2 regions of the Enterobacter sp. R4-368 genome follow, and region 2 is predicted to be linked to the other one. Evidence: predicted binding sites of a transcription regulator. Region 2 holds the regulator's gene; the other holds the start of a gene.
The links. Region 2 encodes LexA, which represses DNA repair genes until DNA is damaged. Its sites were predicted from a motif close to TNCTGTATGTACATACAGNA; they were not measured.

Region 1 (16,275 bases), 120 kb from region 2:
TGACGTTTTTCGTCTTTTTTAGCGTCGTCGGATGTCTTGCTGTCGGAAAGAGACGTTGCCGTAAAATCCGCATCTTGTGCCGATTTATCCTGCTTTTCCTCTTTATCGTCATCACCCATAGCCTTTTTGAAGCCTTTGATGGATGCGCCAAGGTCTGAACCTATAGAACCGAGCTTTTTGGTGCCAAACAGCAGCACCACGATGACCGCAATAATCAACAACTGCCAAATGCTGATACCACCCATACATAGTCCTCTGTAACAGATGATGTTAAAAACAGGCCCCAGTATACACTTTATCCATTAAGCTGCCTCTTTGTTGACAGCTTCTGTGCACCAGGCCCAACCGGGCGGCGTTTCGCTTAACGTGTTTTATACCAACCCACAAACCAGGCCAGAACGCCACCTACCATTAGCCATGCAGGCGTTAAACCCCACTCTGGTCGATTAATCAGTAACAGCGTACCGCTCAGTAAGAGCGTCGCGCCAATACCAAACAGATAGCGTGATTGCCCCTGGCGCACATGGTTTGCCTGTAATTCACTGGCTATCTTATCCACGCTTTGCTGCAAATGCTTGCCTTGCTGCAACCCGTTGTAGATCAGTTCAGGAATTTCCGGCATTTTCTCGATCCAGAATGGGCCTTTCTCTTTCAACGCTCTGACCAGCGCCGGAATACCCACCTGATCTTTGATCCACGTTTCAAGGAAAGGTTTCGCGGTTTTCCATAAATCCAGTTGCGGATAGAGCTGACGGCCGACACCTTCGATATAGAGCAATGTTTTCTGCAACAGGACCAGTTGCGGCTGCACTTCCATATTAAAGCGACGTGCCGTATTGAAGAGGTTGAGCAGCACATGCCCAAAGGAGATTTCCGCCAGCGGCTTTTCAAAGATCGGCTCACACACGGTGCGAATGGCAAACTCAAACTCTTCTACATTGGTATCCGGCGGAACCCAGCCTGAATCCACATGCAGCTCCGCCACTTTGCGATAGTCGCGGTTAAAGAAGGCAATAAAGTTTTCCGCCAGGTAGCGCTTATCTTCTTTGTTCAGCGAACCGACAATACCGCAGTCAATACCGATATATTGCGGATCTTCCGGGTGATCGTAGCTGACGAAAATATTGCCAGGGTGCATGTCGGCATGGAAAAAGCTGTCGCGGAAAACCTGGGTGAAAAAGACCTGCACACCGCGTTCGGCCAGCAATTTTAAATTGGTGCCGTTTTTCTCCAGCGCCGCCACATCGGAAACCGGAATGCCATAAATACGCTCCATTACCAGCATATTTTGGCTGCAATAATCCGAGTAGATTTCCGGCACGTACAGCATTGGGCTGTTTTCAAAGTTGCGGCGCAACTGGATCGCGTTAGCGGCTTCACGCAGCAGATCCAGCTCATCAATCAGCGTCTTCTCATACTCGCGCACCACTTCACGCGGGCGCAGACGACGACCGTCCGGTAACAGGCGTGGAACCCAGCCCGCCAGGCGGTAAATCAGTTTCAAATCCGCTTTGATCACCGGCAGGATGTCCGGGCGGATGACCTTAATCACCACCTCTTTGCCACTCTCTTTCAACCGTGCTGTATGCACCTGCGCAATGGACGCAGAGGCCAGCGGTTCGATGGCGAAGTCATCAAACCAGGTTTCCACCGGCAGATCACCCATCGCTTTTTCAATCTGCTTTTTGGCGAGATGACCATCGAAAGGCGCAACGCGGTCCTGCAACATTGCCAGTTGATCGGCAATCAGCGGCGGGAATAAATCGCGGCGAGTAGACAACATTTGCCCGAACTTAATCCACACCGGCCCCAGTTCCTGCAAGGCAAGACGCAGGCGTTCCCCAAGCAATTTTTCTTTGTGCCGGTTCGGCATCCAGAACAGCGTCCGCCGCCATAACCGCAGCGGCAGAGTGATACGCATTTTGGGAATGAGCTCATCAAGCCCGTAACTTAAAAAGGTTTGGATGATGAAATAGAGGCGCCGTAATTCTCCAGGCGTCATTTGCCCTCCAGTTTATCCAGGCGTTTGGCTAAGGCATCCGCAGCCCTTTCCACAGCAGCCGTTTCTTCAGCAAACCAGGCAACTTCCAGTGCGCCCGGCGCAAGGCGCCACTCTTCCGTCAGCACTTCAGCGACATAGCGTTGCTGGCGTTGAAAACCGTGTTGCAGAAAGCGTGCCCCGCCGCGCAGGAATTTACTGATCCCCTCAGCGGCGATATCGCCTGTCCATGGTGCGAGGATCTCGGCAGGATCGAATTCCGCCAAATCCATCAGCGAAACCAGGTTTTGCACCACCTGGATATCGCCCTGCACTTCCAGCTCGCCGCTGCGAATAAGCGCAGTCAGCTGCTGGCGGTCACGCAGCTTCGGCAGTACCCGCAGTTGCGTAATCACGGAACAGTCGGCCTCACCTTCCCACTCGCCTAATACATCAATCTGGCGCTCACTGAACACCAGCACAAAGGGGGAAGAGAACTCTTGCAGCACTACGCGCAACACCTTGCCATGCAAACGCTGGCGCGCGGGTTTCAGCGCGCCTTCACGGTATAAAAACGTATTCAATACACGTTCAATTCCGGCGGCAACCATCGGCTTAAAAGGCATACGCACTCCTGTCAGAATTTGTAGCCACGGTGCAGAGCAACGATACCGGCCGTCATGTTGTAGTAATCGACGTTTTCGAAACCGGCGTCCTGCATCATCGCTTTCAGGGTGTCCTGATCGGGGTGCATACGGATGGATTCAGCAAGATAGCGATAGCTTTCCGCGTCGTTTGCTACCAGTTGACCAATACGCGGCAGGACGTGGAAAGAGTAAGCGTCATAGGCTTTGCTCAGCGGTTCAATAATTGGCTTGGAAAATTCGAGCACCAGCAGGCGACCGCCCGGTTTCAAAACGCGGAACATGGAGCGCAGCGCTTTCTCTTTTTCCGTCACGTTACGCAGACCAAACGAGATGGTGATGCAGTCGAAAGTATTGTCCGGGAACGGCAAGGCTTCAGCATTTGCCTGCACATACTCTACGTTACCGATCACACCGAGGTTGCGCAGTTTCTCGCGCCCCATTTTCAGCATCGAGTCGTTAATATCTGCCAGCACAACCTGGCCGGTTTCACCCACCAGGCGGGAGAACTTCGCCGTCAGATCGCCCGTACCACCGGCCAGATCGAGAACTTTCTGCCCGCGACGCACGCCGCTGCAATCAATGGTAAAGCGCTTCCATAAACGGTGAATGCCCATCGACATCAGATCGTTCATGACGTCATATTTTGAAGCGACCGAATGGAAGACATGCGCCACCATGTCGGCTTTGTTTTCTTTGGCGACGGTCTGAAAACCAAAGTGTGTTGTCTCTTTTGAATCTTCCGCCATCTTAGTGCCTGCTATTCAAGAAATTGTTTGTGAAGTGTATCAGATTGGAGGCGATTGCCCTACGATTCAACCACCCGAAGAAGCCTTCGATTCGGGCTCCTCGTCCGCGGCCATGCTCTCTAATGCATTGTCTTCAAAGCAATCGAGGGAATCGTTTTGCCCGGAACGCAAACGAAACTCTTCGTCCTGATCCTGTGCTTGCGCCGCCAATTCCGGATTAATCTCGCGTTTGATTTCGACACCGAGCCCGCGAAACGCCTCGGCCTGGGCCAGCAGATTGCCGCGCCCGGAACTCAGTTTTTTCATCGCCTGACGGTAATTGTCCTGCGCTTTATCCAGACTCTGGCCAATGGATGACATATCGTCAACGAACAGGCGCATTTTGTCATACAGGCGGCTCGCCCGCTCCGCGATCTGCTGCGCATTGCGGCTTTGGTGTTCATACCGCCACAGGTTGGCGATGGTGCGTAGCGCCACCAGCAGTGTCGTCGGGCTGACCAGCATAATGTTATTTTTCAGCGCTTCGGTGATCAGTTCGGGCTGCCTGTCCAGCGCAATCAAAAAGGCCGGCTCCACCGGGATAAACATCAACACATAATCCAGGCTGCGCAACCCCGGCAGTTGCTGATAATCCTTACGACCAAGCAGACGAATATGGTTGCGTACCGAGGCGATATGTTCCTGTAACGCGCCTTCGCGCGTAAAGTCGTCGTCGGCATTGAAGTAACGTTCATAGGCGACCAGCGTCATTTTGGCGTCGATTACCACGTCTTTGCCCTGCGGCAGACGCACGATCACATCCGGCTGCATTCGCGCGCGATGGTCATTTTCAATACTGACCTGGGTTTCGTATTCATAACCTTCACGCAGACCAGAGGCTTCCAGCACGCGGGTCAGCACCACTTCCCCCCAGTTACCCTGGGTTTTGTTATCGCCTTTCAGCGCGCGCGTCAGGTTAATCGCTTCCTGCGCCATCTGGGCATTGAGCTGTTGCAGGTTGCGAATTTCATGCGCCAGCGTATGCCGTTCACGCGCTTCCTGACCAAAACTCTCCTGCACCTGGCGACGAAAGCCATCAAGCTGCTCGCGCAGCGGCGTTAGCAGACCGTTCAGACTTTGTCGGTTTTGTTCATCGACGCGGCGATTGCTCTGCTCAAAGATGCGGTTAGCGAGATTTTCGAACTGCTCGCTCAAGCGCTGCTCGCTGCTGTGCATCTGGCGCAGCTTCTCTTCGGCATGTAACTGGGTAGCTTCCAGTCGGGTCGTCACTTCGCGCAAATCAGCTTCCAGCGAGCTATTGATATGTTGCAGGCTGCGCAGCTCGTTATTGAGCAGCTCGCACTCTTCGCGCCAGTGTTCGTTTTGGGTTATCTGCTGCCGGGCGGCGCTCAGTTCGCTAAAGACATCTCGCTGCTCCGCGAGCAGATCCGCCTGCTGTTGCGCCCCGCGCCAGCTTGCTGCCAGCCAGCCGACCAGTAAACCCGCCAGCGCAACGGCTGCCATGACGATGATTGAAGTGTCCACCACGTCCCCTTAGTGATAACGCATATAGCGGAGGATTGTGCTGTATAAACGTCCAGTTTGGAAGGGGTTTTCCTGCGAAGCAGTACGCAAAAAGAAAAGGCCGAACGCGTCGGCCTTAGCAAACGGGGAGGTGAATTACAGAAGACGACGCGCCGCTTCCACCACGATTTTCACCGCGTGACTTTCGGTCTGCTTCATGGTTTCCGCATTCGGGATCTCTTGCTGGGTGCGGTTTACAATCACACCGGCAACCATACCGGCACGCAGCCCCTGGCTCGCGCACATGGTCAGCAGCGTGGCGGATTCCATTTCATAGTTCATTACGCCCATGGATTGCCACTCTTCCATGGAACCTTTAAAGCGGCTCACCACGCGGCCAGAGAAGGTGTCGTAACGCTCCTGGCCTGGGTAGAAGGTGTCAGAAGAGGCAGTCACGCCGATATGTTTCGTTGCGCCAATCGCATCCGCTGCGGCAACCAGCGCGGTAGTGCACTCAAAATCCGCCACCGCCGGGTACTCCATCGGCGCAAAGTGCAGGCTCGCGCCATCAAGGCGCACGGACGCGGTGGTGATCAGCACGTCGCCAACATTGATGTGCGGCTGAATCGCACCGGTGGTGCCCACACGCAGGAAAGTGCGGATGCCAAGCTGCGCCAGTTCTTCTACGGCGATAGAGGTTGACGGGCCGCCGATGCCGGTGGAACAAACGATAACCGGTTTGCCATCCAGCTCTGCGCGCCAGCTGGTGAATTCGCGGTGGGATGCCAGTTTGACCGGCTTATCCATCAGCGCGGCGATCTTTTCCACACGCTCCGGATCGCCAGGGACGATGGCCAGCGTAGCCCCTTGTAAATCGTTTTTGGTGAGGCCGAGATGAAAAACATCAGACTTGGACATAACAGACTCCTCTGTGGTCGGTTTTATCAGTAGAGGCAAAAAGATACTTTACAGAAGGCACGGACATAATTTCGTGACTGATATCACCATGAATTAAACTGATTGCAGTTCATTTCCATAAATTAGTGACTTACATCACACTAACATGACACATCCCACAACTCAGCAGCAAAGATAGTCTACGGCACGGTGATTTGCGCGCGCGGCAGGCCTTCCCGTCTATAGTTATTGAAGCGCTAAAAAAGGTATGGAGAATGCCATGACAACCAACAACACACCAGGCTTTGCACCTGCGGCTTCACCCCTTGCTTCAACCGTTGTTCATACGTCGGAAGACGCCTTAATCGCAGGCGAAACGTCTATTCCGACACAGGGCGAAAATATGCCCGCTTTTCATGCCCGGCCGAAAAATGCAGAAGGTCCCTTGCCGATTGTCATTGTGGTACAGGAAATTTTCGGCGTGCATGAACATATTCGCGATCTGTGCCGCCGTCTGGCGCTGGAGGGCTATCTCGCCATCGCGCCGGAGCTCTACTTCCGTCAGGGCGATCCGAATGATTTTGCCGATATTCAAACCCTGCTGAGCGGCCTGGTAAGCAAAGTACCGGACGCGCAAGTGCTTGCCGATTTGGATCACGTCGCCAGCTGGGCGGCGCGTAACGGCGGGAACGCTCACCAACTCTTAGTGACCGGTTTTTGCTGGGGCGGGCGTATCGCCTGGCTGTATGCCGCGCACAATCCGCAGTTGAAAGCCGCCGTCGCCTGGTATGGCAAGCTGGTGGGGGAAAAATCACTTAATTCTCCGCGCCATCCGGTGGATATTGCCACTGAACTTACCGCGCCAGTGCTCGGTTTATATGGCGCGCAGGATACCGGCATTCCGCTGGAGAGCGTGGAAACCATGCGCCAGGCGCTGAGAGCCGCGAACGCCAAAGCGGAAATCATCGTCTACCCCGAAGCGGGCCACGCGTTTAATGCGGACTATCGTCCGAGCTATCACGCAGAATCCGCCGCTGATGGCTGGCAGCGGATGCTGGCATGGTTTGCGCAGTACAGTAAAAAGTGACGGTGTGCGCCGGAGTAAATGCCCGGCGCACCTCATGCTGTTTCGAGACGCCAGCCCTGGGTCAAACGTACCGCCACGATCTGTTTGCATTGCAGCGGTGCATGATGAAAGGCACTCAGCGTTTGCCCATCGCGCAGGCGTAAATCAAGCAAATAGCGCTCGCCCTGATAAATGCAGCTTTGTACCTCAGCGCTCAGACCCTCACTCGCTACCTGCACATGCTCGGGGCGAACCAGCACCGGCTGGTGAAGATCCGCGCCAGTATGCGCCAGCCCAGCATGCATTTGCGCGCCATCCAGTTGCTGTACCCCGGCGGGCGTCGCCAGCATCAGCACACTCCCCTTACCAATAAAACGCGCCACCCAGCCATTCTGCGGCTGCTGATACAGCGCCTGCGGTGCGCCCCACTGCATCAGTTCGCCCTGGTGCATCACCGCGATATGGCTGGCGAGCGCCATCGCTTCCGCCTGATCATGGGTGACATAGACAAACGTTGCACCAGTGCGGCGATGAAAATCACGGAAAGTCTGTTCCATGGTGGCACGCAGATGGCGATCGAGGTTTGCCAGCGGTTCATCAAGCAACACCACTTGTGGCTCCGCGACCAGGCAGCGCGCCAGCGCCACGCGTTGACGCTGACCACCGCTTAACTCTTGCGGCGAACGTGCGGCGTAAGCACCCAGTTCAACCACCTCCAGCGCGTCCATCACCTGCTTGTGACGCGCAGCGCCGTGCACATTGCGCAGCTTTAGCGGGTAGCCCACGTTCCCGGCAACCGTCATATGCGGCCACAGCGCATAAGACTGAAAGACCATCCCCATATCGCGCTGCTCCGGCGGAGTGTGCAGCGTTTTATCTGCCAGCAGACGATCGCCCAGCCATAAGCGCCCTTCGCTCAAGGTCTCAAGCCCCGCAAGAATACGCAGCGTGGTGGTTTTGCCGCAGCCACTTGGCCCCAACAGGGCGGTAAACGCCCCCTGCGGAATGGTCAGATTGATATCCCGCACCACGGTCTGGCCGGCAAATGCTTTGCTTAGATGTTCCAGTCTCAGCTCTGCCAAGGGATCACTCCTTTCGGTAAATAGCGGCCAAGCGCGCTGAGCAACAGCATCACCAGCGCCACCAGAATGACAACCAGCACGGAAAGCGCCGATGCCAGCACCTTATCGCCGCTCTCATCAAGGTTAAAAATCACCACGCCCAGCGTCTCTTTCCCGGCGCTCCACAGCAGCGCCGAGACAGTGAGTTCATTCACCGCTGTGAGGAATACCAGCAACGCCCCGGCAAACGCCGCCGGTGCCAGCAACGGCAGGACGATATGGCGCAGTCGCCGGGAGAAGTTCGCCCCAGCCAGGCTGGCCGCTTCTTCCATTGCGGGATCCAGTTGCAGCATGCTGCTGTGCACCGGCTTCAGGCAAACCGTGAGGAAACGTGCGAGATAGGCGAAAAAGATAATGCCCAGCGTGCCGCTAAGGCTGATATCGATCAGCGGCAATGGGCGAGCAAACAGCAGAATACAGGCAATCGCCAGCACCACGCCGGGCAAGGTATAGGGGATGTCGATAATTAAATACAGCCAGCGCAACGGCCGGTTCGGGTAGCGCACCAGCAGCCACGCTAGCGGCAGGCTGAGCAACATCAACACCACAGCCGCCGAGATCGATAAAAACAGGCTGTTGCTGAGCGCGCGTAACGTGGCGCTTTGCGCATCAAAGATCCCTCGCCAGGCGGCAAAGGTAAGCGTTTCACTATTCAGCGCGACGCCAAGCGTCGGCACCAGCGAGGTGGTAATCAGCGCCACTAGCGGCGCGAGCAGGATGGCACACAGCACCGCCGCCAATAATAACTCGACCGCCAGCCGCCATTTGCCGAGGGTGAAACCCAGCGCGCGCCCCGCCATGCCAATCAGCGGCAGCGCATAACGCCGCTGCATGTGGCCTTGCAGCGTGACAATGCCAATTGCCAGCATCCCCATCAGCACCGACAGCGCCGCCACGTCGTTCAGCATCGCCGGGCCAAAGCTGGAAAGCGTCTGATAGATATACACAGGGAGTACAAAGTAGGAAATCGGGATGCCCAGCATCGCCGGAATACCAAAATTACCGAGCGCCGAAACAAACGCGATCGCCGCCCCGGCCCACAATGCAGTACGGCACAGCGGCAACACAATGTCGAAGAACACCCGCCACAACGATGCGCCGTGTAATCGTGCGGCTTCAATATGCTCTTTTGGCAAACACTGTAGCTGGGTGCGCAGCGCCAGAAACACCAGCGGCGCATGCTGAATACCGAGCAGCAATGCGATGCCTTCTGCCGAATAGAGCGGGTTGCTGCTGCCAAACCCTGGCGCAAGACCAATGCTATTGAGCAAGATGCTGCCCGGCCCCAAAAGTTGCAGCCAGCTTAACGCGGTGACCTGCGGCGGGATCATCATCGGCAGCATAAACAGAAATACCCACAGCTGTTTGAGGCGGATATTGGTCAGCGCCAGGCAAAAAGCGAACAGGCTACCCAGCAGCAGTGACAGCAGCATGCCCAGCCCACTGGTATACAGGCTGTGCCACAGCGCAAGCCAGGTGGAAGGGTTGCTCATCACACGCCACAAACTGCTGTCGCTGCCGTGGCGCCCGTCAACCAGCGCAGAGACCAGCAACCGCAGGCTGGGCAGCAGGCTCAGTAGCGCAACAAGAAATAATAACAGCCAGAGCAGCCCTTTTGCCGGGCCGCCGCTGGCGTGCTGGCGCAGCGTCATACTGGTCATCAATTAGCGGTTTCCGAACAGGTCGGCAAAGCGCTTTTTATTGGCTTCCGTCTCGGCCAACGCTTTTGCTGCATCAAACGGCATCAGCTTGATGCTGTCGCGCGGCGGGAACCCGGCCGGAACCGGCAAGGTGGCGTCGGCGGGCAGATAGCCCTGCTGGAGCACCAGTTTTTGCCCCTCATCCGAGAGCACAAAGTCGATAAACGCTTTCGCCGCCTGCGGGTTTTTCGCGTTTTTCATCATCGCTACCGGCTCGGTAACAATGCTGACGCCCTCTTTCGGGAAGACGAACTCAATCGGTGCGCCTTTGGCTTTTTCGCGGATCGCCATGTAATCCACCAGCACGCCATAGGCTTTGCTGCCGGACGCAATCGCGCTCATCACCGCGCCGTTACCGCTTTGCGGCATCGCACCGTTCTCTTTTAGTTTCTCGTAGTATTGCCAGCCGAGCGCCGGATCGTTCATCAGCGTCGCCTGGTGGATTTGCGCCGCGCCGGAATAGAGCGGGCTTGGCAGGGTGGTCATGTTTTTCAGCTCCGGTTTGAGCAGATCCTGCCAGGAGCTTGGCTTAACGGGGGCTTTGCTGTGATAAGCAATACCGGTGGTGATCAGTTTGGTGCCGTAGTAGTAGCCCTCTTTGTCATACAACTGCGCATCAAAACGCGTCGCTTGCGGTGATTTATACGCCGCCAGTAGATTTTGCTGTTTCAGGGATTCCATGGTCACGCTGTCGGCAATCAGCAGCACGTCCGGGGCGGCGCCACCGGCGGCTAACTCTGCCTGCAAACGCGCGGTCAGCTTGGTAGTTCCGTCGCGGATCCATTTCACTTCAATGTCCGGGTGCGCTTTTTCAAAGGCGCTGACGGTCATTTGCGCATCTTCATTGGGCTGGCTGGTATAGAGCGTCAGAGTGGATTTGGCGAAAGCTGACGTACTGATGATGGCCAGCAGTACCGCTGCCAGCACACTTTTCTTACTCATGGTTCAGTCCCCTGTGTTTTCGTTGCGACGATTTAAACAAGGGAGTTTGACAAAAATGTTACCGAAGCGATGTTGGCTTGTTACAGAGGAATGACGCGCCGCCGGTTTCACACCGGGCGGCGCGGTAAGACTTACTGCTGACGCAGGTTCTGCGCGGCTTTCACCATGTTCGCCAGCGCGCTACGGGTTTCCGGCCAGCCGCGGGTTTTCAGGCCGCAGTCCGGGTTCACCCACAAACGTTGTGCCGGGATACGCTGCGCGGCTTTTTGCAGCAGTGCTTCGATCCACTCGACACTCGGTACGTTCGGCGAGTGAATATCGTACACACCCGGGCCGATTTCGTTCGGGTACTCAAACTCTTCGAACGACTCCAGCAGTTCCATATCCGATCGCGAGGTTTCAATGGTAATCACATCGGCATCCAGCGCGGCGATGGAATCCATGATGTCGTTAAACTCGCAGTAACACATATGGGTATGGATCTGCGTGTCATCTTTCGCCACCGCCGCGTTGATGCGAAAAGCCTCCACGCCCCAGGCCAGATAGGCGTCCCAGTCGCTGCGACGCAGCGGCAAACCTTCGCGCAGTGCCGGTTCATCAATCTGGATAATGCCAATCCCTGCCGCTTCCAGATCCGCCACTTCATCACGCAGTGCCAGCGCAATCTGTTTGGCGATGGTTTCGCGGCTCACGTCTTCACGCGGGAACGACCAGCAAAGAATGGTCACCGGGCCGGTCAGCATCCCTTTCACCGGTTTATCGGTCAGCGACTGCGCATACTTCGCCCACTCGACGGTAATCGCTTCCGGGCGGCTGACGTCGCCGATAACCACTGGTGGTTTTACGCAGCGGGAGCCGTAGCTCTGCACCCAGCCGTTTTGTGTAAAGACGAAGCCATCCAGGTTTTCACCGAAGTACTCCACCATGTCATTACGCTCGGCTTCGCCATGCACCAGCACGTCTAAGCCCAGACGCTCCTGCTCGACAATCGCCTGTTTGATATGTTCGGCGATACCAGTGCGGTAATTACCCGCGTCGAGATTGCCTTTTTTGAAATCCAGCCGCAGGCCGCGAATCTCGGTAGTCTGCGGGAAAGAGCCGATAGTGGTGGTCGGCCAGGCAGGCAGCTTAAAGCGCTCGCGCTGGGCTTTCGCGCGCTCGGCGTACGGGCTGTTACGCTGGCTGTCCTGCGCGGTGATCGCCGCCAGACGCTGCGCTACTGCCGTGTTGTGAACGCGCGTAGAGTGGCGACGCGCCTGAATCGGGGCGCTCCATTCCACCAGTTTTTCCGTATTACCGCTGTTCAGCGCATCGCGCAGCAGCGCCAGTTCCTGGCATTTTTGCAGGGCGAAGGCGAACCAGCTTTTCACTTCCGCATCCAGACGCGTTTCAACACTCAGATCGATCGGGCTGTGCAGCAAAGAACACGAAGAGGCAACCCACAGCGGACGTTTACCGACCACTTCGTTGATTTGCGCATATTTCTCGGTGAGATCGGCGCGCCAGACGTTACGACCATTCACCAGACCGGCAGAAAGCAGCCAGTCAGCAGGCAGACGCGAGTGCAGCTCGGCCACGTTGTCCTTGCCGTGTACTAAATCAACGTGCAGCCCCTGCACCGGCAGCGCGGTGATCACATCAAGGTTCGGCGTCACACCTTCAAAATAGGTGGTCAGCAGCAGCTTTAGCTGGCCGGAAAGCGCGTCGTAAGCTGGTTTAAACGCATCCAGCCAGGCTTGTGGCAACTCCAGCACCAGCGCCGGTTCGTCGATTTGTACCCACTCAATACCGCGTTTTGCCAGCTCGCCTAGCACCTGTTTGTAGACCGACAGAATGTCGTTCAGCAGGCTTAAACGATCAAACTGTTCGCCTTTCACTTTGCCCAGCCACAGGTAAGTGACCGGGCCCAGCAGCACAGGTTTCACCTTATGGCCGAGCGCCAGCGCTTCGTCTACTTCGTCCAGCAGTTGCGTCCAGGTCAGTTTGAACTGCTGGCCTTTGCTGAACTCCGGCACCATGTAGTGGTAGTTGGTGTTGAACCATTTGGTCATTTCCGCCGCTGCCGCCGGTTCGCCGGTTGGCGCGCGGCCACGACCAATGCGGAACAGGGTGTCGATATCGACGGAACCGTCGTTGTTCTGATGACGAGCCGGCACATTGCCCAGCAGCAAGCTGGTGGTCAGAACATGGTCGTACCAGGCGAAATCGCCCACCGGCAGCAGATCGATACCGGCCTCTTTTTGCTGCTCCCAGTGGCGGGCGCGCAACTCGCGCCCTACCGCCAGCAGCTCTTCACGGGTGGAGTTACCCGCCCAGTAGCTCTCTTGCGCTTTTTTCAGCTCGCGGCGCAGGCCAACGCGAGGGAAACCGAGGGTGTGATTAAGAATTGTCATTTTTAGCCTCTTCAATTGGGTTAATCCAAAGGATTTCGGATTAAGGGAAGGCGGCAAGTTCATGAATCCCCAGGAGCTTACTGAAGTAAGTGACTGGGGTGAAAGAGCGCAGCCAACGCACCATTAATTCGAAAGACACAGGATTTTTAGACGTCCAGATGTTTACACATCCATATTGTGTAGGTACTGTATATTCCTCAAGCGCAAAATGTTCATGCCGGAGTGAAGGACTTTCATGATCGAAATTAAACACCTGAAAACGCTACAGGCGTTACGAAACAGCGGGTCGCTGGCGGCAGCGGCGGCAACGCTGCATCAAACGCAGTCCGCGCTTTCCCACCAGTTCAGCGATCTGGAACAGCGCCTTGGCTTTCGTCTGTTTGTGCGGAAAAGCCAGCCGCTGCGCTTTACGCCGCAGGGTGAAATTCTGCTGCAACTGGCAAATCAGGTGCTGCCGCAGATTAGCCGCGCGCTGCAGGCCTGCAATGAGCCGCAGCAAGCCACGCTGCGCATCGCTATTGAGTGCCATAGCTGTATTCAGTGGCTGACACCTGCGCTTGAGAACTTCCGCCAGAACTGGCCGCAAGTGGAGATGGATTTCAAATCCGGCGTCACGTTTGATCCGCAACCTGCGCTGCAACAGGGCGAGCTGGATCTGGTCATGACCTCCGACATTCTGCCGCGCAGCGGTCTGCACTATTCGCCGATGTTTGATTTTGAAGTGCGTCTGGTGCTCGCCCCCGATCATCCGCTGGCGGCGAAAGCGCGCATCACGCCGGACGATATCGCCAGCGAAACGCTGCTGATTTACCCCGTACAGCGCAGCCGCCTGGATATCTGGCGTCACTTCCTGCAACCGGCGGGCGTGAGCCCGTCGCTGAAAAGCGTTGATAATACGCTGCTGCTGATTCAGATGGTTGCCGCGCGGATGGGCATTGCGGCGCTGCCGCACTGGGTGGTGGAGAGTTTTGAGCGCCAGGGTCTGATAGTGACCAAAACCCTGGGCGAAGGATTGTGGAGCCGGCTGTACGCCGCCGTGCGCGACGGCGAGCAGCGTCAGCCGGTAACGGAAGCGTTTATTCGCTCAGCGCGGAACCACGCTTGCGACCATCTGCCTTTTGTGCGGAGCGCGGAGCGACCCAACGGCGATGCACCCACAGCGAGGCCATTATCACCGCACCACCAATAATAAAGCTCGGCCAGTGCGGTTGTTCCTGCCAGATCGCGAGGTTAACTAGTAACCCGGCGGGAACATGCACATTGTTCATGATGCCGAGCGTCCCGGCATCCACCTGCGTGGCGCCGTAGTTCCACATAAAATAACCCAACCCGGATGCCACCACGCCAAGCCACACCAGCACGCTCCATTGCAGCGTCGTGGTCGGCAATTTCTGCGGATTACCCATCACAAACCACGCCACAACGGCGACCACGAATGCGCCAAGATAAAACCAGGCGAACGCGTTGTGTTGCGGCATCGGGCGCGTCTCCATCAGGCGTTTGTAGCCGACCATACCAATGGCAAAGCTGATATTCGCCAGTTGCACCAGAATCAGACCAATCCAGAAGTGATCGCTCACTTTGTCGTAGCGAATAATCGCCGCGCCAATTACCGCCAGCCCGGCGCTCAGCGCGTAGCTCCAGCGCAGCCCGCGCTTACTGAGCAGATCGTAAATCAGGGTGACATACAGCGGTGTGAAAACGGTAAACAACAGGAATTCAGACACCGTCAGGTAGAGATACGCCTGGAAGCTGAACAGGTACATAATGCCCAGTTGCAGCGCGCCCACCAGCATGTACAGGCCAATGGTCTTGAGGTTATGCCCACGCGCACGCAGAAACGGTAAAAAGACCAGCGCCGCCAGCCCCACGCGCATCAGCACGGAGAAGTAGCTGTCGACATGGCCCGCAAGGTATTCGCCAATCAGGCTAAAAGAGAAAGCCCACAAAATAGTGGTGATGATGAGTAACGCCACAATGAATGTCTCTTCGATGAGTGGACAGGCATTGTAGCGAACTCAGTTGCGCAAAGTTTGAGTATTTAGTTGACGAGCGGTTAATTTAAAACCACTCGTCAATCTTATTCGAGGAACAGCTTACGCAGGTAATGCGGTACGGCGTTATCGGCGTTGGTGCCAATCACTTCCAGCTCCGGGTGCAGTTCTTTCAGGCGCTGGTGAGCGTTACCCATAATGCAACCTTTGCCCGCCATCGACAGCATTTCCGCGTCGTTCATGCCGTCACCAAAGGCGATGCACTCTTTCAGGCTATAACCCAGCGCGCCGGCGACCGCTTCCAGCGCATGGCCTTTCGACACGCCGCCCGCCATCACTTCCAGGCAGGTTAAGGTAGAGAAACTGACGTTCACGCGATCGCCCCAGCGGGCGTTGATGGCCTGCTCGAGCGGCAGCAGTTTTTCATGACTTTCACATGTGAAGAAGACTTTGCTGATCCCTTCCGGCTCAAGCAAACCCGGTTCATACAGCGAATACTGGAACACCGCTTCTTTAAAGAAACGCATCTCATCCGGGCGGTGGCGGTTCATGAACCACTCATCGTTGCGGTAGACGTTGGTAATGATATCCGGCTCGTTATGCACCACGCCGAACAGATCGGTGGCGATATCGCGATCCAGGTTATGGGTGAACACCAGATTGCCATCGGTGTCGTGTACCCGCGCACCGTTGGAGGTGATCATATAGGCTTTAATGCCCAGATTGTCGCGGATTTGCCCGACATCCACATGGTGGCGGCCGGTGGCGAAGACGAAGTTGACGCCGCGCGCGGTAAGCAGTTTTAACGTTTCTTTGGCAAAGGGCGACAGTGTGTGGTCGGGGGAGAGCAATGTGCCATCTAAATCAGATGCAACAACCTGGTACATAAGAAAATTTAACCTCAATAATTCATCAGTTATGCCGGTCGAAGAATTCGACGATGGCGTTGAGCGCGACCGAGCGCATGGCGTCCTTTTCAAAAAGGATCTCATGGTACGCGCCTTGTATGACCAGCGGTTTCCCCCCTTCACAAGGGTGGCCCGCTGCGGCGCGTCGTTCACAGAAGCGTTGATGCATGCGGTTATCCACCACATGCTCCTCTTCTGCCTGAATAATCAATGTCGGCGTGGCGTCTTTTTCCGCCCCCGCCAGCGCGTGTTCACCGGCGAGGATCCCTTCGCGTACCCAGTGCCAGGTGGGCCCGCCAACGCGAAGCTGCGGTTCATCGGCATAAAAACGCAAATTACGGCGATAGCGCTCGCGGCTGTGGGTTAACACGTTTATCGCG
Region 2 (16,275 bases):
GCGCTTTGGCTTCTTCCAGCGATTTGATACCGCCGTTAATGGCCATTTTCAGGTGCGGAAAATCACGTTTCAGCTGATACACACGCGGGTAGTCCAGCGGCGGAATTTCCCGGTTCTCTTTCGGGCTTAACCCCGAAAGCCACGCTTTGCGCGCATGGATGATAAAGCTTTCGCACTCGCCTTTTCCGGCCACGGTGCCAATAAAATCGCAGAGAAATTCGTAGCTGTCCTGATCGTCAATGCCAATACGCGTTTTGACAGTGACCGGAATCGACACCACATCACGCATCGCTTTAATGCAATCCGCCACCAGTTGCGCTTCGCCCATCAGACACGCGCCGAAACGACCATTCTGCACACGATCGGACGGACACCCGACGTTGAGGTTAATTTCATCATACCCGCGCGCTTCGGCCAGCTTTGCACAATGGGCAAGCTGCGCCGGATCGCTGCCGCCGAGCTGCAACGCGACCGGATGTTCTTCTTCGCTGTACGCCAGGTAATCCCCCTTGCCATGAATGATGGCACCGATGGTGACCATTTCGGTGTAGAGCAACGTCTGGCGCGACAGCAAACGCAAAAAGTAGCGGCAATGTCTGTCCGTCCAGTCGAGCATCGGCGCCACGCTAAACCGGCCATTCCAGTGTTGAGTGGAATTGAGCGTCGTTGCGTTGGTTTGATGGGGGTTTGTCATTTCAGGGTTACCGTGCATTTTGGACAGTTAAAAAGGTTTGTCGTATCTGATTTCCACTCAGGTCCGGCAATCGCCAGCGTCTGAAATAGCGGGGCATTATTCTAGCATAGAGGAAGCACGTAAACCCGCTGACACAATGCATGGTCAGCATCTGTTATGGATATATGCCCGGGGTCGCCTTGTACAAAACGAAACCACTACCTAACATTTTTGGTAGGCATAGGAAATGTTCATTAATAGCGAAAGCTATTTATAACCGTAACAGGTCAAAGGGAGTTAAGGAAAATGACTAAACCGTATGTACGTCTTGATAAAAACAATGCCGCTGTGTTGCTCGTCGATCATCAAACGGGCTTGCTATCACTGGTCCGGGATCTCGATCCGGATAAATTCAAAAACAACGTGCTGGCGCTGGCCGACCTCGCTACATATTTTAAGCTACCCACCATTCTGACAACCAGCTTCGAGACTGGCCCGAATGGCCCTCTCATGCCGGAACTGCAAACACAATTGCCTGCGGCGCCCTACATTGCTCGTCCTGGTAATATCAACGCCTGGGATAACGAGGATTTTGTGAAAGCCGTAAAAGCAACGGGTAAGAAGCAGTTGATTATTGCGGGAGTCGTAACGGAAGTTTGCGTGGCATTTCCGGCGTTATCTGCGCTGGAAGAGGGCTTCGAGGTGTTTGTCGTCACCGATGCGTCAGGTACATTTAATGAAATTACCCGTCATTCAGCATGGAACCGTATGTCGCAGGCCGGGGCGCAGTTGATGACCTGGTTTGGTGTTGCCTGCGAGTTACACCGCGACTGGCGTAACGATATTGAAGGGTTGGGCAATCTTTTCTGTACTCATATTCCTGATTACGGCAATTTGATGACCAGCTATGCCAAGATGAGCAACATTTAATTCCACTTCTTGGCTTAATCATCTGATTTATAAGCCATAAAAAAGAACCGGAGGCATCAAGCCTCCGGCCAGAACATCTTAGAATGTGACGCTTAGCTGTGCGCCTGCGCCCCAGGTTTCATCTTCACCAACCAGACCCATCAAATCGACATGGACACGGTTAAACGGTGCAAAACCGACACCGCCTGTGAAGACGTTTTTATCATCACCTTTCACATCCGCACGGTAACCGGCCCGCACCGCCAGCCAGCTAAGCGGGCGAACTTCCGCACCAACGCCCACGTACTGGGAGTTTTTCTCGCTCTTAAAGCCTTTGGTTTCGGTTAAATCCCCGTCGGCGCTTAATGTCACCAGCTCATTATGCCAGGCCGCGCCAGCCGTCACTACCGGGCTAATCTGGTAGGTATCTTTGTAATTGGTGACCACACCGGTTCTACCATTGCGAATTCGAATATTCTGTGTATCGATATCGCGCGAGATAAGGTTGGTGCCGGTTAAGCCCACAGTGATGTTTTCACTAAGATCTGCCGCAGCACCGACATCGATGTTAAAGCCTGTGTCATCGGTACGATAACGGCTGTCTCTCAGGTCGCTGCTCTTATAGTCATAAATAGACGCGGTGTAGTTGTAGACCCACGTTTTTTGCAGTTTCGGCGTCACGCCAAGGGACAACGGCACGCCAGCGACTTCAAACTGGCGCGCCATGGCGATACCAAAGTCAGAGACGATTGCCGCACGACCGGCAGCGGTAGAGTTAAGGTTTTTGGTGATCTCTTCGCTACCGTTTGGCGAGACAACCGCCCGCAGCGCTTCGCTCAAAGCAATGCCGTCGTTGTTCTGAATGCCGCGCAGGTAATCAATATCTTGTTGATCGATATTCGAGCTGACACGGGCGTGGGCGTAGGCTTTGGTAACAAAGGCCAGCGAAAGCACATCATTGGGAATACTAACGGCAAGCCCGGCAGCGGCTTTGGCCTGCGCGGTTTTGCCTTTCAGGAACACCAGTTCGTCAGCCAAATCTTTCGCCGCCCCCTGGAACTGATTTAATGTACCAATCGGGTTAGCAATGATCTGTGCGGCGGTCAGGTTATCGACCACATCCTTGTAACCATCAATTTTGTCATTGATGTTATCGATTTCATCGCGAAGGTTATCTTTGTCGGTAATTTGCGCCTGCACGCTCGGCAGGATAATCGTGACGTCATCTTCCGGCTTGGCTTTCGCCAGCAGCGCCGGGTTGATGAGTGCCCCACTACCATAATTTGCCGATGCAACACCGGTTCCTCCCATTGCATCGTTACGTGCTTCTGCCCAGGTATTGGCTGCTCCTGCCTGATTTGCTGCAAAGAAGGAGACAGCGATAGCGACCACTGAAAGTTTACGTTTTTTATTCACAATATGTGTCTCGTAGCCAGATGAGTTTTTTTAAGCCTGTTTATTTTAAAAGAAACAGGAATTCACTATTGCTGCGAACAACGACCAAAAAAGAAGCTAAATCATGTGAACGTACAGGATATATATGAACGTTATAGTTATTGAGGAAACTCTCAATATTTATAGAAGAGGAAATTCGTTTCGGGAAGGAAAGTGAGAAAAGGAGTTTACGGGCGGCGATCTCGGCGTTTTGGGCAGGACATGGTAAAGTGTGGGTTTCTGTTCCCACCACCCCGAGGGCGCCAATGGATAAGACCACTTCGCAAGAGATGTTAGTGCAGGCTGAAAAGCTGTGCGCGCAGCGCAATGTGCGCCTGACTCCCCAGCGCCTTGAAGTGTTGCGATTACTGAGCCTGCAACAAGGGGCGATCAGCGCGTATGATTTGCTCGACCTGCTGCGCGAGAGCGAACCGCAAGCAAAACCGCCGACAGTTTACCGCGCGCTTGATTTCCTGCTGGAGCAAGGCTTTGTCCACAAGGTTGAGTCCACCAACAGTTACGTGCTGTGCCACCTTTTTGATCAGCCGACGCATACTTCTGCGATGTTTATTTGCGACCGCTGCGGTTCGGTGAAAGAAGAGCAGGCCGAAGGTGTGGAAGATATTATGCATGCGCTGGCGGCGAAAATGGGTTTTGCCCTGCGTCATAATGTGATTGAAGCCCATGGCCTGTGTGCGGCCTGCGTGGAAGTGGAAGCCTGCCGCCATCACGATCACTGCCACCATGACCATAGCGTCCCGCTAAAGAAAAAACCGCGATAATGGTTTCCCGTCTTTTATCAGCTCTTTATTACCTGCAACACAACCCGCCAGGTTTCGCATTTTAATGGCGGCGAGCAAGTGCATGCTGCGGGAGCTCTGGGTCGGGCGAACTGTTGGTAAAACGAGGCAGACAGAGGGATGCGATAAGAGCACAAAATCAGGAAGTTTGTGCGCAAAACAATGTAGTTAGAGTTAATAAATATGGAATCTGGAGGGGTGGTACATCCTTGTACCTTCGGGCAGGGTAGCCTTTAGAGGGTTAACACATTTGAGGGGATGTGCTGGCTACCAACGGTAATCATTACGCGTTTCCCAGTCCGTCACTTCTTTTTCCGCCTGATCTTTTGCGTAACCGTAACGTTCCTGGATTTTACCCACCAACTGATCACGTTTACCTTCAATGATAGTCATATCATCGTCGGTGAGTTTGCCCCATTTCTCTTTCACTGTGCCTTTAAACTGTTTCCAGTTACCGCCGACTTCGTCTTTATTCATCATGGACTCCTTATCGTTCGGTTAAAATGACGTTCTCACCGTGCTGAACGTACTGATTATTGTAGTCAGGGATTCGGCATTATGAATTTTATTCGGAATCTTTAACCATTTAACAAGATAAAAGTAGCGTAAACGAGACGAGAAAATCGGAGCGTTACCTTAGAAAATAAAGCGCTATCAGGAAGGAGCGCTGGCAGCAAACCAACTGTTGTTACGCCAGTGACGACGCCATATTAGCGCCAGCGTCAGCCCACGCAGAGCAAGGAATACAGCAAGTGACAGCCACAAACCGTGATTGCCCAAAACAGGCACGGTGAGTAGCGTAGCGGCAAACCCCGCCGCCGCCACTGCCATACTGTTACGCATTTCGGCCGCGCGCGTGGCACCGACAAACATACCGTCCAGCAGATAACACCACACCCCCACCAACGGTAAGATAACCTGCCAAATCAGATAATGTCCGGCAAGCTGTTGCAGCGCGGGTAACGATGTTAACAGCCCGATAATTTGCTGACCCGCCACTGCATACACAACGGCAAAGAACAGCGCCACCAGACCGGCCTGCCGGCAGGCAGCCCGCCAGATATGCATCAATTGACTGCCGTCTCTGGCACCGTAAGCCTGCCCGGAGTGCGCCTCAACCGCATACGCGAAACCATCCAGCGCATAGGCGGTAAAGGTTAAAAACATCATCAGCACCGCATTTGCCGCCACCGTCTCATCCCCGAGCCGGGCACCAAACACCGTTATCGAACCAAAGCAGAGTTGCAGCAGCAGCGAACGCAACATGATATCGCGGTTCAGCGCCAGCAAGCGCCGTACGCCACCGCGCCATGCATTTTTCAGCGTCAGCAATGAAATGCCGCGCATTACCAGTACGTGTCGCACCATCCATAAACCAATAGCGAAGGTGGCGTATTCTGCAATGACCGTGGCAAGTGCCGCACCTTGCACATTCATATGCAGCCCCATGACCAGCCACACATCGAGCACGATGTTGAGCAGATTCCCCACCACCAGCAATATCACCGGTGCACGCGCATACTGCACGCCGAGCAACCAACCGAGCAACACCAGATTGCCCAGCGAAGCAGGCGCACTCAACCAGCGAATATCCAGGAACCGTCGCGCCTGTTCCAGTACCGCCTCGCTACCGCCAGTGATATGCAGCGCCAGGTCGATAAGCGGCGTGCGCAACAGGGTAATCAACACGCCGGCCCCTAGCGCCAGCAGCAAAGGCTGGACTAACGCACGCGCCAGCGCGGGCGCATTTTTCGCGCCGAACGCCTGAGCTGTCAGGCCGGTGGTGCTCATGCGCAAAAAGAGCAGCAGCATAAAGAGAAAACTGGTCGCCGTTGCACCAATCGCCACACCACCCAGGTAAACCGGGCTGTCCAGATGCCCCACTACCGCCGTATCCACCAGCCCCAGTAATGGGACAGTGATATTCGAGAAGATCATCGGCAGCGCAAGCCGCCAGAGCGCTTTGTCAGATGCGGTTAGCAGTGGCATGGTTTGAATGTGAAATTTAATGAGGGAAAAGAGGAGATCGCTGCGGAACCTGAACCCGCCCCGCAGCAAAGCGAATGTGCGTTACAACCACGCGCCATTACGAATAACACCGACCGCCAGCCCTTCGATGGTGAAGTTTTGATCGCGAAGATCGACAACGATCGGGGAAAACTCGCTGTTTTCCGGCAACAGTTCGACGGTGTTACCCTGCTTTTTTAAACGCTTGACGGTCACTTCGTCTTCAATGCGCGCTACAACGACCTGGCCGTTACGCACATCCTGCGTTTTATGCACCGCCAGCAGATCGCCATCCATAATGCCAATGTCACGCATCGACATACCGCTAACGCGCAGCAGGAAATCCGCATGAGGTTTAAAGAGACTCGGATCGACCTGGTAATGGCCTTCGATATGCTGCTGAGCCAGCAGCGGCTCACCCGCAGCGACGCGACCAATCAGCGGTAAGCCGATATCGTCCTCTTCTTCTTCAAGCAGCAGACGAAGGCCGCGTGATGCGCCAGATACGATTTCGATAACCCCTTTGCGCGCCAGCGCTTTGAGGTGTTCTTCCGCCGCATTTGGGGAACGGAACCCCAATTGCTGTGCGATTTCCGCACGCGTTGGTGGCATACCGGTTTGAGTGATGCGATCGCGAATAAGATCGAACACCTCTTGCTGCCTGGCCGTTAATGCTTTCATCCCGCCCCCTGGGTGTATATACAGTTATGCTGTGAGTATATACAGCTAAAGGCGATTTTGGAACCAAATTTAAGCAAAAAACCAGGGCGTTATCGAATTCTGGAAGCGTTATCGAAAATGTGACCACAGTAATGCGATCCAAGTAAACAGCGCCAGCAGGATGGACATCAGCACCGCCGCCGACCCCATATCCTTCGCCCGCCCGGAAAGTTCATGGAATTCCGAACCAATTCTGTCTACCACGGCTTCGATAGCGCTGTTCAGAATTTCGACAATCATTACCAGCGTCACAGAACCAATCAGCAGTACGCGCGTCATTGTGTCAATATCGAGCCAGCAAGCGATTATAATTGCCAGGATAACCGCAACGGACTCCTGACGAAATGCCGCTTCATTAATCCAGGCGGCGCGAACGCCTTTCCAGGAGTATCCAGCGGCTTTAATGATCCGGGTGAAACCGGTGGTATTATTAGCCATTTAAAAGAACCTTTTTATTAAATTGGCGTCAATGTCTCAGCAAGCGCGCAGCGGTACAACAGAAATTATGTGCGCTTTCTGATATTCTTGCGGCGCAATGGCACTATTAACCAGAGGCTTTACATCCTTTATGTCCGGCTGGCCACGAATTTACTACAAATTACTGAATTTACCATTAAGCGTGCTGGTAAAAAGTAAATCGATCCCCGCAGAACCTGCACAGGAACTGGGTCTCGATACATCACGCCCCATCATGTACGTGCTGCCTTATAACTCAAAGGCAGATTTACTGACTTTACGCGCGCAGTGTCTGGCGCATGAGTTGCCCGATCCGCTGGAACCGCTGGAAATCGACGGCGCGTTGCTGCCGCGTTTCGTGTTTATCCACGGTGGGCCGCGCGTGTTCACTTATTACGCGCCAAAAGAAGAGTCGATCAAGCTGTTCCACGACTACCTGGATCTACACCGCAGCCATCCCGATTTGGACGTGCAAATGGTGCCGGTATCGGTGATGTTTGGCCGTTCGCCCGGACGTGAAAAAGGCGAAATTAATCCGCCGCTGCGCATGCTGAACGGCATCCAGAAATTCTTTGCTGTTTCCTGGCTTGGCCGCGACAGCTTTGTGCGTTTTTCACCGCCGGTTTCGCTGCGCCGTATGGCGACGGAGCACGGCACCGATAAAATTATCGCGCAAAAACTGGCGCGCGTGGCGCGTATGCACTTTGCCCGCCAGCGTCTGGCCGCAGTAGGCCCACGTCTGCCGGCGCGTCAGGATTTGTTTAACAAATTGCTCTCTTCTAAAGCGATTGCCCGCGCGGTCGAAGATGAAGCGCGCAGCAAAAAAATCTCCCATGATAAAGCGCAGCAAAACGCCATCGCGCTGATGGAAGAGATCGCCGCGAACTTCTCCTACGAGATGATCCGCTTGACCGACCGCATTCTGGGTTTTACCTGGAACCGTCTCTATCAGGGCATCAATGTGCATAATGCAGAGCGCGTACGCCAGCTGGCGCACGACGGTCACGAAATTGTCTATGTGCCCTGCCATCGTAGCCATATGGACTACCTGCTGCTCTCCTATGTGCTCTATCACCAGGGGCTGGTGCCGCCGCATATCGCTGCCGGTATCAACCTGAATTTCTGGCCCGCCGGGCCGATTTTCCGCCGCCTGGGCGCTTTCTTCATTCGCCGCACCTTTAAAGGCAACAAGCTCTATTCCACCGTGTTCCGCGAATATCTGGGTGAGCTGTTCAGCCGCGGTTATTCGGTAGAGTACTTCGTTGAGGGCGGGCGTTCGCGCACCGGACGTTTGCTGGATCCGAAAACTGGTACGCTGTCGATGACCATTCAGGCGATGCTGCGCGGCGGTACGCGCCCCATCACGCTGGTGCCGATTTACATCGGGTATGAACACGTGATGGAAGTGGGCACTTACGCCAAAGAGCTGCGTGGCGCGACAAAAGAGAAAGAGAGCCTGTTGCAGATGCTGCGTGGTTTAAGCAAGCTGCGTAACCTCGGTCAGGGCTATGTGAACTTCGGCGAACCCATTCCGCTGATGAACTACCTGAACCACCATGTTCCGGAGTGGCGCGAAGCCATCGATCCCATTGAATCCATCCGTCCGGCGTGGTTAACACCAACGGTGAACACCATTGCCGCTGATCTGATGGTGCGCATCAACAACGCTGGTGCGGCTAACGCCATGAACCTGTGCTGTACGGCGCTGCTGGCTTCCCGCCAGCGTTCGCTGACCCGCGAGCAACTGACCGAGCAGTTAAGCTGCTATCTTGAGCTGATGCGCAACGTGCCTTATTCGCCGGATTCGACCACCCCGTCGGCCAGCGCCAGCGAGCTTATCGACCACGCGCTGCAGATGAACAAGTTCGAAGTCGAAAAAGACACCATCGGCGATATCATCATTCTGCCGCGTGAGCAGGCGGTGTTGATGACGTACTACCGCAACAACATTGCGCATATGCTGATGCTGCCGTCGCTGCTGGCGGCGATTGTCACCCAGCATCGCGCTATCTCCCGTAGCGAGATCCTGCGCCACGTCGAGTTACTCTACCCGATGCTGAAAGCCGAGCTGTTCCTGCGCTGGGAAAAAGCGGAGCTGGCGCAAGTGCTGGAGAACCTGACGCAAGAGCTGCTGCGCCAGGGCTTGTTGACGGTGAAAGACGATCGTCTGAGCATCAATCCGGCGCACTCCCGCACCTTGCAACTGCTGGCGGCAGGCGCGCGAGAAACCTTACAGCGTTATGCCATCACTTTCTGGCTGCTGAGCGCCAACCCGGCGATGAACCGCAGTACGCTGGAAAAAGAGAGCCGTACGCTGGCGCAGCGCCTGTCGGTGCTGCACGGTATCAACGCACCGGAGTTCTTCGATAAAGCGGTGTTCAGTACGCTGGTGCTGACGCTACGCGATGAAGGTTATATCAGCGATACCGGCGATGCGGATCCGGCGCGTACCTTAAACGTGTACCAGATGCTGGCGGATTTGATAACGTCGGATGTGCGTCTGACGATTGAGAGCGCGACGCAAGCGGAAGCGTGAGGGTAAATGTTCCCCTCTCTTGTCAGAGAGGGGAAAAAACTCAAGGCAAATGCAGGTAACTTAACGCCAGCCCTAAAAACAGCACCAGCCCTACATAGTTATTGTTCATAAACGCTTTAAAACAGGCATCACGCTCACGCCCGGCAATCAACTTTTGCTGGTAAACAAACAGCGCACCGGCGATCAGCACCGTCCCGTAGTAGGTCCAGCCCAGCCCATTCAGCCAGCCAATCGACGCCATCAGCATCAGCACTGCCACCTGCAATATCCCGATAATCAGCTTGTCGAAACGACCAAACAGAATTGCCGTCGACTTGATGCCAATCTTCACATCATCGTCACGGTCAACCATCGCATACTGCGTGTCATACGCGACCGCCCACAGGATGTTGGCGAGAAACATAATCCAGCAGCTCAGCGGTACAGATTCACTCACGGCCGCAAACGCCATCGGAATCGACCAGCCGAACGCCGCGCCTAGCACCACCTGCGGCAGATGCGTATAGCGCTTCATAAACGGGTAAACCCACGCTAGCGCCAGCGCCGCGACGGAGAGCAAAATGGTCATGACATTTAGCGTCAGCACCAGCGCGAAGGCCAGCAGCACCAGCACCACAAACAGCACGCGCGCTTCGTTTTCCGTTACCGCGCCGCTTGGCAACGGGCGATTTGCCGTGCGTTTAACATGACCGTCGAATTTACGATCCGCATAGTCATTGACGACACAACCGGCAGCGCGCATCAGCCAGACGCCCGCGACAAAAACCAGCAAAATCCACAGCGGCGGCACGCCCGGCGTCGCCACCCACAGCGCCCACAGCGTTGGCCACAGCAGCAACAAAGCGCCAATTGGTTTGTCCGTACGCATAAGCCTGTGAAAGGCCAACAGCTTATTCTGCGTGAGACTCCACTCCATTTTCTTTTCCTCTTAGTACAGCGGCGATGCAGGCAAAAACAGTTCGGTCAGCATCAGCGGTTTCCCGCCCAGACGCAGACGGGAACGGCGTCCCCAGAGCTGCTCATGACGACCGATTTCAATAAAGTCACGCGTAAGCGTAGATGAGGTAAAGAGATATCGCCCAAGCGGCGTTTTACCCAGGGTTTGCAGCGCCAGTTCCGGACCGCTCAGCGTAGATTCCGGCACCACGGTGCGTCCGGCGAGCCAGGGCTCCCCGTCGGCGCAGAGAATAATTTCCCGCAACCAGTAACGATCCTCCTTCGGCAGACTGTCGCGTTCTTCGGCGATCTCATCCACCGTCACAAAGCCTTCCCGAATCAGCGTAACGCTGACCGTCTTGCCTTGTTGCTCAAAACGTTTGGTCATTGAATCTTCCAGCAACAGCCACTCGAGCAGTTGCGGTTCAAGCGCGGGAATTGCGTCTACGTAGCGCAGCGCACGCAGTTGCGTAAGCGCAGGGTGTGACATGCCTTACTCTCCGGTACATAACGTAGCGTTATTGTATCGCAGAACCGGCGCACGGGGCGGGGAAACTTCATTCAGTTTTCATCAGCGCAACAGATGCGCAACAGCGCGCATCTGCGCCGGAAAAAAAGGTGCGTCAGGCGACGCACCAGTTGCTGCAAATATCAGCATTGTGGGGAGAGATTACCCCTTGCCTTTTACACTGCTGATAAAAGTGGCACGGGCGGATTTCGACCCGAGGCGTTCTGCTTCATTCAATAATTTCAGCGCCTTATCAATATCACCTTTGGAAGCGGCTTGTTTGATGGCCTGGTTAAAGTAGCTCTCTGTATCGTTGAGCATCGGCTCGCTTTTCGCCACTGGCGCAGGAGCCGCAGCGGGCGCGGCGGCAGGAGCCGGTTGCGTGTTGTAAGCCGGTGCAGCGGTGTTGCCCACGGTAACGGAAGCCGGGCCAGAAGAGCCAAACAGCGGGCCGACTAACACACTGGAACCACTACTATTTTTTACCTTCAGGTTTACCACTCCGTCAGCAATATGACGGGCAATCGGATCGGGGATATCAGGGATCGCGTTGCCCACGCCTTTAGCATAGGCTTTGGCCGGATCGAGCAGTGTGGTGGTTTTCTGCAAATCACTTTCGGTCGTAAACGCAAGGATATAGAGCTTCTGCTGGCCCAGCGCAGGCGTCAGGCGCATAACCCCTTCCAGACGGTCAGCATTTAATACCCCCGGCTCCTGGTAGGTAAAATAGCTACTGGGGAAATAAGCCGCAGGCGACATGTTTTGATCAAATACCAGCACATTTGGCGCAAAAACCCCTGTATTTTTATTAACATCGCTGGAAAGCGTCAGCGTAAGCTCACCAATATTGGCAGGCACGCTAAACGCCGCAACGGGACCGGTTATGCCCGCGACGTTCAGATGCTGCCCACCTGTTGCAAGCCGAACCGTCTGGCTTTTGGACGTATCGACAGGTGTCCAGGTGAGTTGTTGAAGTGCAGAGTTTGGAATCGACGGCGCTGCCGCGGTGTTCTGTGGGACGATATTCACATCAGCAAAACTGATACCCGGTGTGCCCGCCAGCAAACCCGTGGAGAGACACAGAGCGATGAGACTTTTTTTCATTTTCATTGTTATCACCTTCAGGATGCGAAACAGCGGTGGCCAGGCAATAGCGCGCTGTTTATCAGGAGTAGAGGGGCTTTCGCCCCTCTTTTGGTCATTGCATGAGGGAAAAACTTACCACCAGATTTCCATCTGGGCACCGAAGCTCCATTCGTCGCTGTCGCCACGACCGAAGCTTGAGCCGCCCGTACCATTGCGGGTTGCCAGACCATAGTTGGCATTCGTGCCCGGATTATCGCTGGTGTTGTAGCCCCATTTTTCATCCCATTTCGCATAAGTTGCGAATACACGGATTGCCGGACGAGACCAGATGCTGTCGCCTGCTTGCCACTGTTGCGCAAGGGTGATTTTGTACTGATTGTTGGTGTCGTTAGTGCGCTGGGATTTGACGTTGTCATAACCGACTTCCAGCAAGGTGCTCATGATTGGTGTCCATTTGTACATTGGGCGCACGCCGACGGTCCACCATTTGGTACCATTCTGGTTATCCCAATCAATGTCCTGATACATACCGACGTACATCAGATCCCAATTATCACCCAGAGAAATTGCACCGTGGTCGAGGATACGCAGCAGGGAGCCGTTGTTGTTGGCGCTATAAGGCAGTTTACTATTGCCCTCGATGCCAATACCGGAGCCTTGCGATAACCCTTTGCCCTGTGATGTCAGCGCATCGGTCGCATACTGCACGACAAATTTGTTATAGCCTTTCAGCATGCTCTGAACGTGTTCAGCGGTGAACATCCAGCCATCTTTCGTTTCGGTATTATCGTATAAATGGTAACCGTCACGGGTATTGGCGCGGCCATAGTCAACGCCGAACTCTAATGTACCGCCCGGGTTGACTGCCATCTGTGCCAGACGCACATCAAACACATCGTTAGCCGTTTTTTCGGTGTAATCATAAATACTGTTGCTGGCGAAGGTAGCGGAGCCGCCTGCTTCCGTCGAACGGGTTGCGGCCAGAGAGAGTTTACCAAAGCCGAGATCGACGTTTTCCAGACCAGCACCCGGGCCGGAGATGTCCCAGTAATAGAAGTCGATCATATGTACGTCATGACGCTGATAGAAGCGTTTACCTGCCCAGATCGTGGAGCCCGGCAGCGCATCAATCAGGTTTTTACCTTGTACGTTGGCTTCACGAAATGCTGGATCAGTAGCTTCCCAGTCATTTTGCTGCGCGACTGAGTACGCAACGTTCGTGTCGAAGTAGAAGCTTTTATCGCCTTCTTTCCACACTTCCTGACCGAGTTTTAATTCTGCATAGGTTTCACATTCGTTACCGAGACGGTATTTGGAACCTGCACCAGTGGCCTGGAAGCATTGCTGCTCGCCGCCGCTGCCGGTCCAGCCAATCCCCGAACGGGCGTAACCTTTGAAATCAACAGCACCCGCCTGTGCAGACAGCACGCCTGCCGCGATGGCGAGAGCCAGTGGAAGTTTGCGCAGAGTAATCATCGTTCTATCTCCTGAGCTTGCTTTTCTTTTTTTACACATCCCCCTTCGCGCTATCTCTTTATTGGCTGCCGTCATGAATCCCGGTCAGGTACTTTTGTACGCTGCCGGAGAGTCATCACGTTGCCGCCTCGACATAATGCGAATGGCTTTGTGTAAACGCTTTGTGGGGTACGCTTAAACGCCCGGTTCTTTATGTAACCGGCGGCAGGCGGTGCCATCTTCACGGAACAGATGGCAACGCTCCGGCGGTAAGCCGATGGCGAATGTGGCACCCTCTTCTACCAGCACCACGTCGTTCTGGCGGTAGACCAGGTTCTGACGTATTGCAGGGATCTGGATATGAATTTGTGTTTCGTGGCCAAGCTGTTCGACGACCTGAACTTCGCCCTCCAGCGTGACATCGGCGATGTCGCTGGGCAGCAGATGCTCCGGGCGGATGCCCAAAGACATATTTGCGCCGACCTGCACATTGGCGCTGTCCACCGGCAGCCACACGCGCTGGCGGTTAGGCAGCTCAACCTGAACCTGTTCAATGGCGGTAGAGGTCACTTTTACCGGCAGGAAGTTCATCTTCGGCGAGCCGATAAAACCGGCGACAAAACGGTCTGCCGGGTAGTGATACAACTCCAGCGGTTTACCCACTTGCGCCACGCGCCCGGCATCGAGCACCACGATTTTGTCGGCCAGCGTCATCGCTTCCACCTGATCGTGGGTGACGTAAATCATCGTGCGGCCAAGACGTTTGTGCAGACGGGAGATCTCAATACGCATCTGCACACGCAGGGCGGCATCAAGGTTGGAGAGAGGTTCATCAAGCAAGAAGACGCTGGGTTCAGCCACCAGCGTACGACCGATCGCCACACGCTGACGCTGACCGCCAGAAAGGGCTTTCGGTTTGCGATCCAGTAAATGCGCCAGTTGCAGCACTTCCGCTACTTGCGTGACGCGCGATTTGATCATCTCTTTTTTCGCGCCCGCTAACTTCAGGCCGAAAGACATATTTTCCGCAACTGACAAATGCGGATAGAGCGCGTAGGACTGAAACACCATGCCAACGCCGCGTTCTGCGGGAGGAACCTCATTCATGCGGGTATCGCCAATCAGCAAATCCCCGCTGGTGATGGTTTCCAGCCCGGCAATCATGCGCAGCAGCGTCGATTTACCACAGCCTGACGGACCGACAAACACCACGAATTCTCCTTCGTGGATGTCGAGACTGATGTCTTTCGACACCACCACATCGCCCCAGGCTTTCGTTACATTACGCAGCTGTACGCTCGCCATGCCCTTCTCCCTTCGTTACAACCTGTCACCAACAGAAACATTCAACGTGGGCTGACTATGGAGCATCGATTCAGCGGGCGAATCCTCCACCCCCCTGGTTTTTTGTGGGGGAGGAGGCGGGAGGATGAGAACAATGTCTCTGCCCCCTCGACAGGCGGGCTGCGGGCATTTTCGTGATGGGCTCTGCAAAAATCGGCGCTTTTTTATGTGCGCTAACACACATAATGCAAATCTCTGTAACAGAGATCACACAAATCGCCCCAGGGGCGTAGGGTTAAGGAGGATGAGAAGCGCTTGTCAAAAAAGGAGACTAATCCCGTCGAACTACCTTGAGCGTATCCACGAGCACATCACCTAAAGGACGGGATATATGAAAATCAAAACAGGCGCACGCATCCTCGCTTTGTCCGCAGTGGCGACGATGATGTTTTCCGCCTCTGCCCTCGCCAAAATCGAAGAAGGTAAGCTGGTCATTTGGATCAACGGCGACAAAGGCTATAACGGCCTTGCCGAAGTGGGTAAGAAATTTGAGAAAGACACCGGCATTAAAGTCACCGTAGAACACCCGGATAAACTGGAAGAGAAATTCCCGCAGGTTGCTGCAACCGGCGACGGCCCGGACATTATTTTCTGGGCACACGACCGCTTTGGTGGCTATGCGCAATCCGGTCTGCTGGCAGAAGTCACCCCGGATAAAGCCTTCCAGGACAAGCTGTACCCCTTCACCTGGGACGCGGTGCGTTACAACGGTAAGCTGATTGCCTACCCGATTGCTGTCGAATCCTTATCGCTGATTTACAACAAAGACCTCGTGCCAAACCCGCCGAAAACCTGGGAAGAGATCCCGGCGCTGGATAAACAGCTGAAAGCGAAAGGTAAGAGCGCGTTGATGTTCAACCTGCAAGAACCGTACTTCACCTGGCCGCTGATTGCCGCCGACGGCGGTTACGCCTTCAAGTTTGAAAACGGCAAATACGACGTGAAAGATGTCGGCGTCGACAACGCAGGCGCGAAAGCGGGTCTTGGCTTCCTCGTGAAGCTGATTAAAGACAAACACATGAATGCCGACACGGATTACTCGATTGCAGAAGCGGCGTTCAACAAAGGTGAAACCGCGATGACCATCAATGGTCCGTGGGCGTGGGCCAACATTGATAAGAGCAAAGTCAATTACGGCGTCGCGCTGCTGCCAACCTTTAAAGGTAAGCCTTCTAAACCGTTCGTTGGCGTGCTGAGCGCAGGCATCAACGCCGCCAGCCCGAACAAAGAGCTGGCGAAAGAGTTCCTCGAAAACTATCTGCTGACCGATCAAGGCCTGGCAGACGTTAACAAGGACAAACCGCTGGGTGCGGTCGCGCTGAAATCCTATCAGGATCAGTTAGCAAAAGACCAACGCATCGCCGCGACCATGGATAACGCGAAAACCGGTGAAATTATGCCGAACATCCCG

Region 1: a site for LexA is predicted at 13,178-13,197, ahead of metR (HTH-type transcriptional regulator MetR). Genes of this name have one in related genera too.

What each region holds. Positions count from the first base shown of each region.
Region 1 is NC_021500.1:3,220,448-3,236,722, reverse strand. Features, by position in the region: gene tatA (Sec-independent protein translocase subunit TatA) at 1-245, opposite strand, end outside; gene ubiB (ubiquinone biosynthesis regulatory protein kinase UbiB) at 362-2,002, opposite strand; gene ubiJ (ubiquinone biosynthesis protein UbiJ) at 1,999-2,604, opposite strand; gene ubiE (bifunctional demethylmenaquinone methyltransferase/2-methoxy-6-polyprenyl-1,4-benzoquinol methylase UbiE) at 2,616-3,371, opposite strand; gene rmuC (DNA recombination protein RmuC) at 3,438-4,895, opposite strand; gene udp (uridine phosphorylase) at 5,031-5,792, opposite strand; gene H650_RS15235 (dienelactone hydrolase family protein) at 6,052-6,858, shown strand; gene H650_RS15230 (ABC transporter ATP-binding protein) at 6,891-7,919, opposite strand; gene H650_RS15225 (ABC transporter permease) at 7,907-9,619, opposite strand; gene H650_RS15220 (ABC transporter substrate-binding protein) at 9,623-10,600, opposite strand; gene metE (5-methyltetrahydropteroyltriglutamate--homocysteine S-methyltransferase) at 10,732-12,993, opposite strand; gene metR (HTH-type transcriptional regulator MetR) at 13,229-14,182, shown strand; gene H650_RS15205 (carboxylate/amino acid/amine transporter) at 14,070-14,969, opposite strand; gene yigL (sugar/pyridoxal phosphate phosphatase YigL) at 15,074-15,874, opposite strand; gene pldB (lysophospholipase L2) at 15,900-16,275, opposite strand, start outside.
Region 2 is NC_021500.1:3,340,112-3,356,386, reverse strand. Features, by position in the region: gene dusA (tRNA dihydrouridine(20/20a) synthase DusA) at 1-712, opposite strand, end outside; gene ycaC (isochorismate family cysteine hydrolase YcaC) at 980-1,603, shown strand; gene H650_RS15775 (conjugal transfer protein TraF) at 1,682-2,998, opposite strand; gene zur (zinc uptake transcriptional repressor Zur) at 3,283-3,798, shown strand; gene H650_RS15765 (CsbD family protein) at 4,084-4,293, opposite strand; gene dinF (MATE family efflux transporter DinF) at 4,471-5,805, opposite strand; gene lexA (transcriptional repressor LexA) at 5,887-6,504, opposite strand; gene H650_RS15750 (diacylglycerol kinase) at 6,613-6,981, opposite strand; gene plsB (glycerol-3-phosphate 1-O-acyltransferase PlsB) at 7,112-9,535, shown strand; gene ubiA (4-hydroxybenzoate octaprenyltransferase) at 9,576-10,451, opposite strand; gene ubiC (chorismate lyase) at 10,464-10,961, opposite strand; gene malM (maltose operon protein MalM) at 11,142-12,089, opposite strand; gene H650_RS15725 (maltoporin) at 12,198-13,541, opposite strand; gene malK (maltose/maltodextrin ABC transporter ATP-binding protein MalK) at 13,716-14,825, opposite strand; gene malE (maltose/maltodextrin ABC transporter substrate-binding protein MalE) at 15,196-16,275, shown strand, end outside.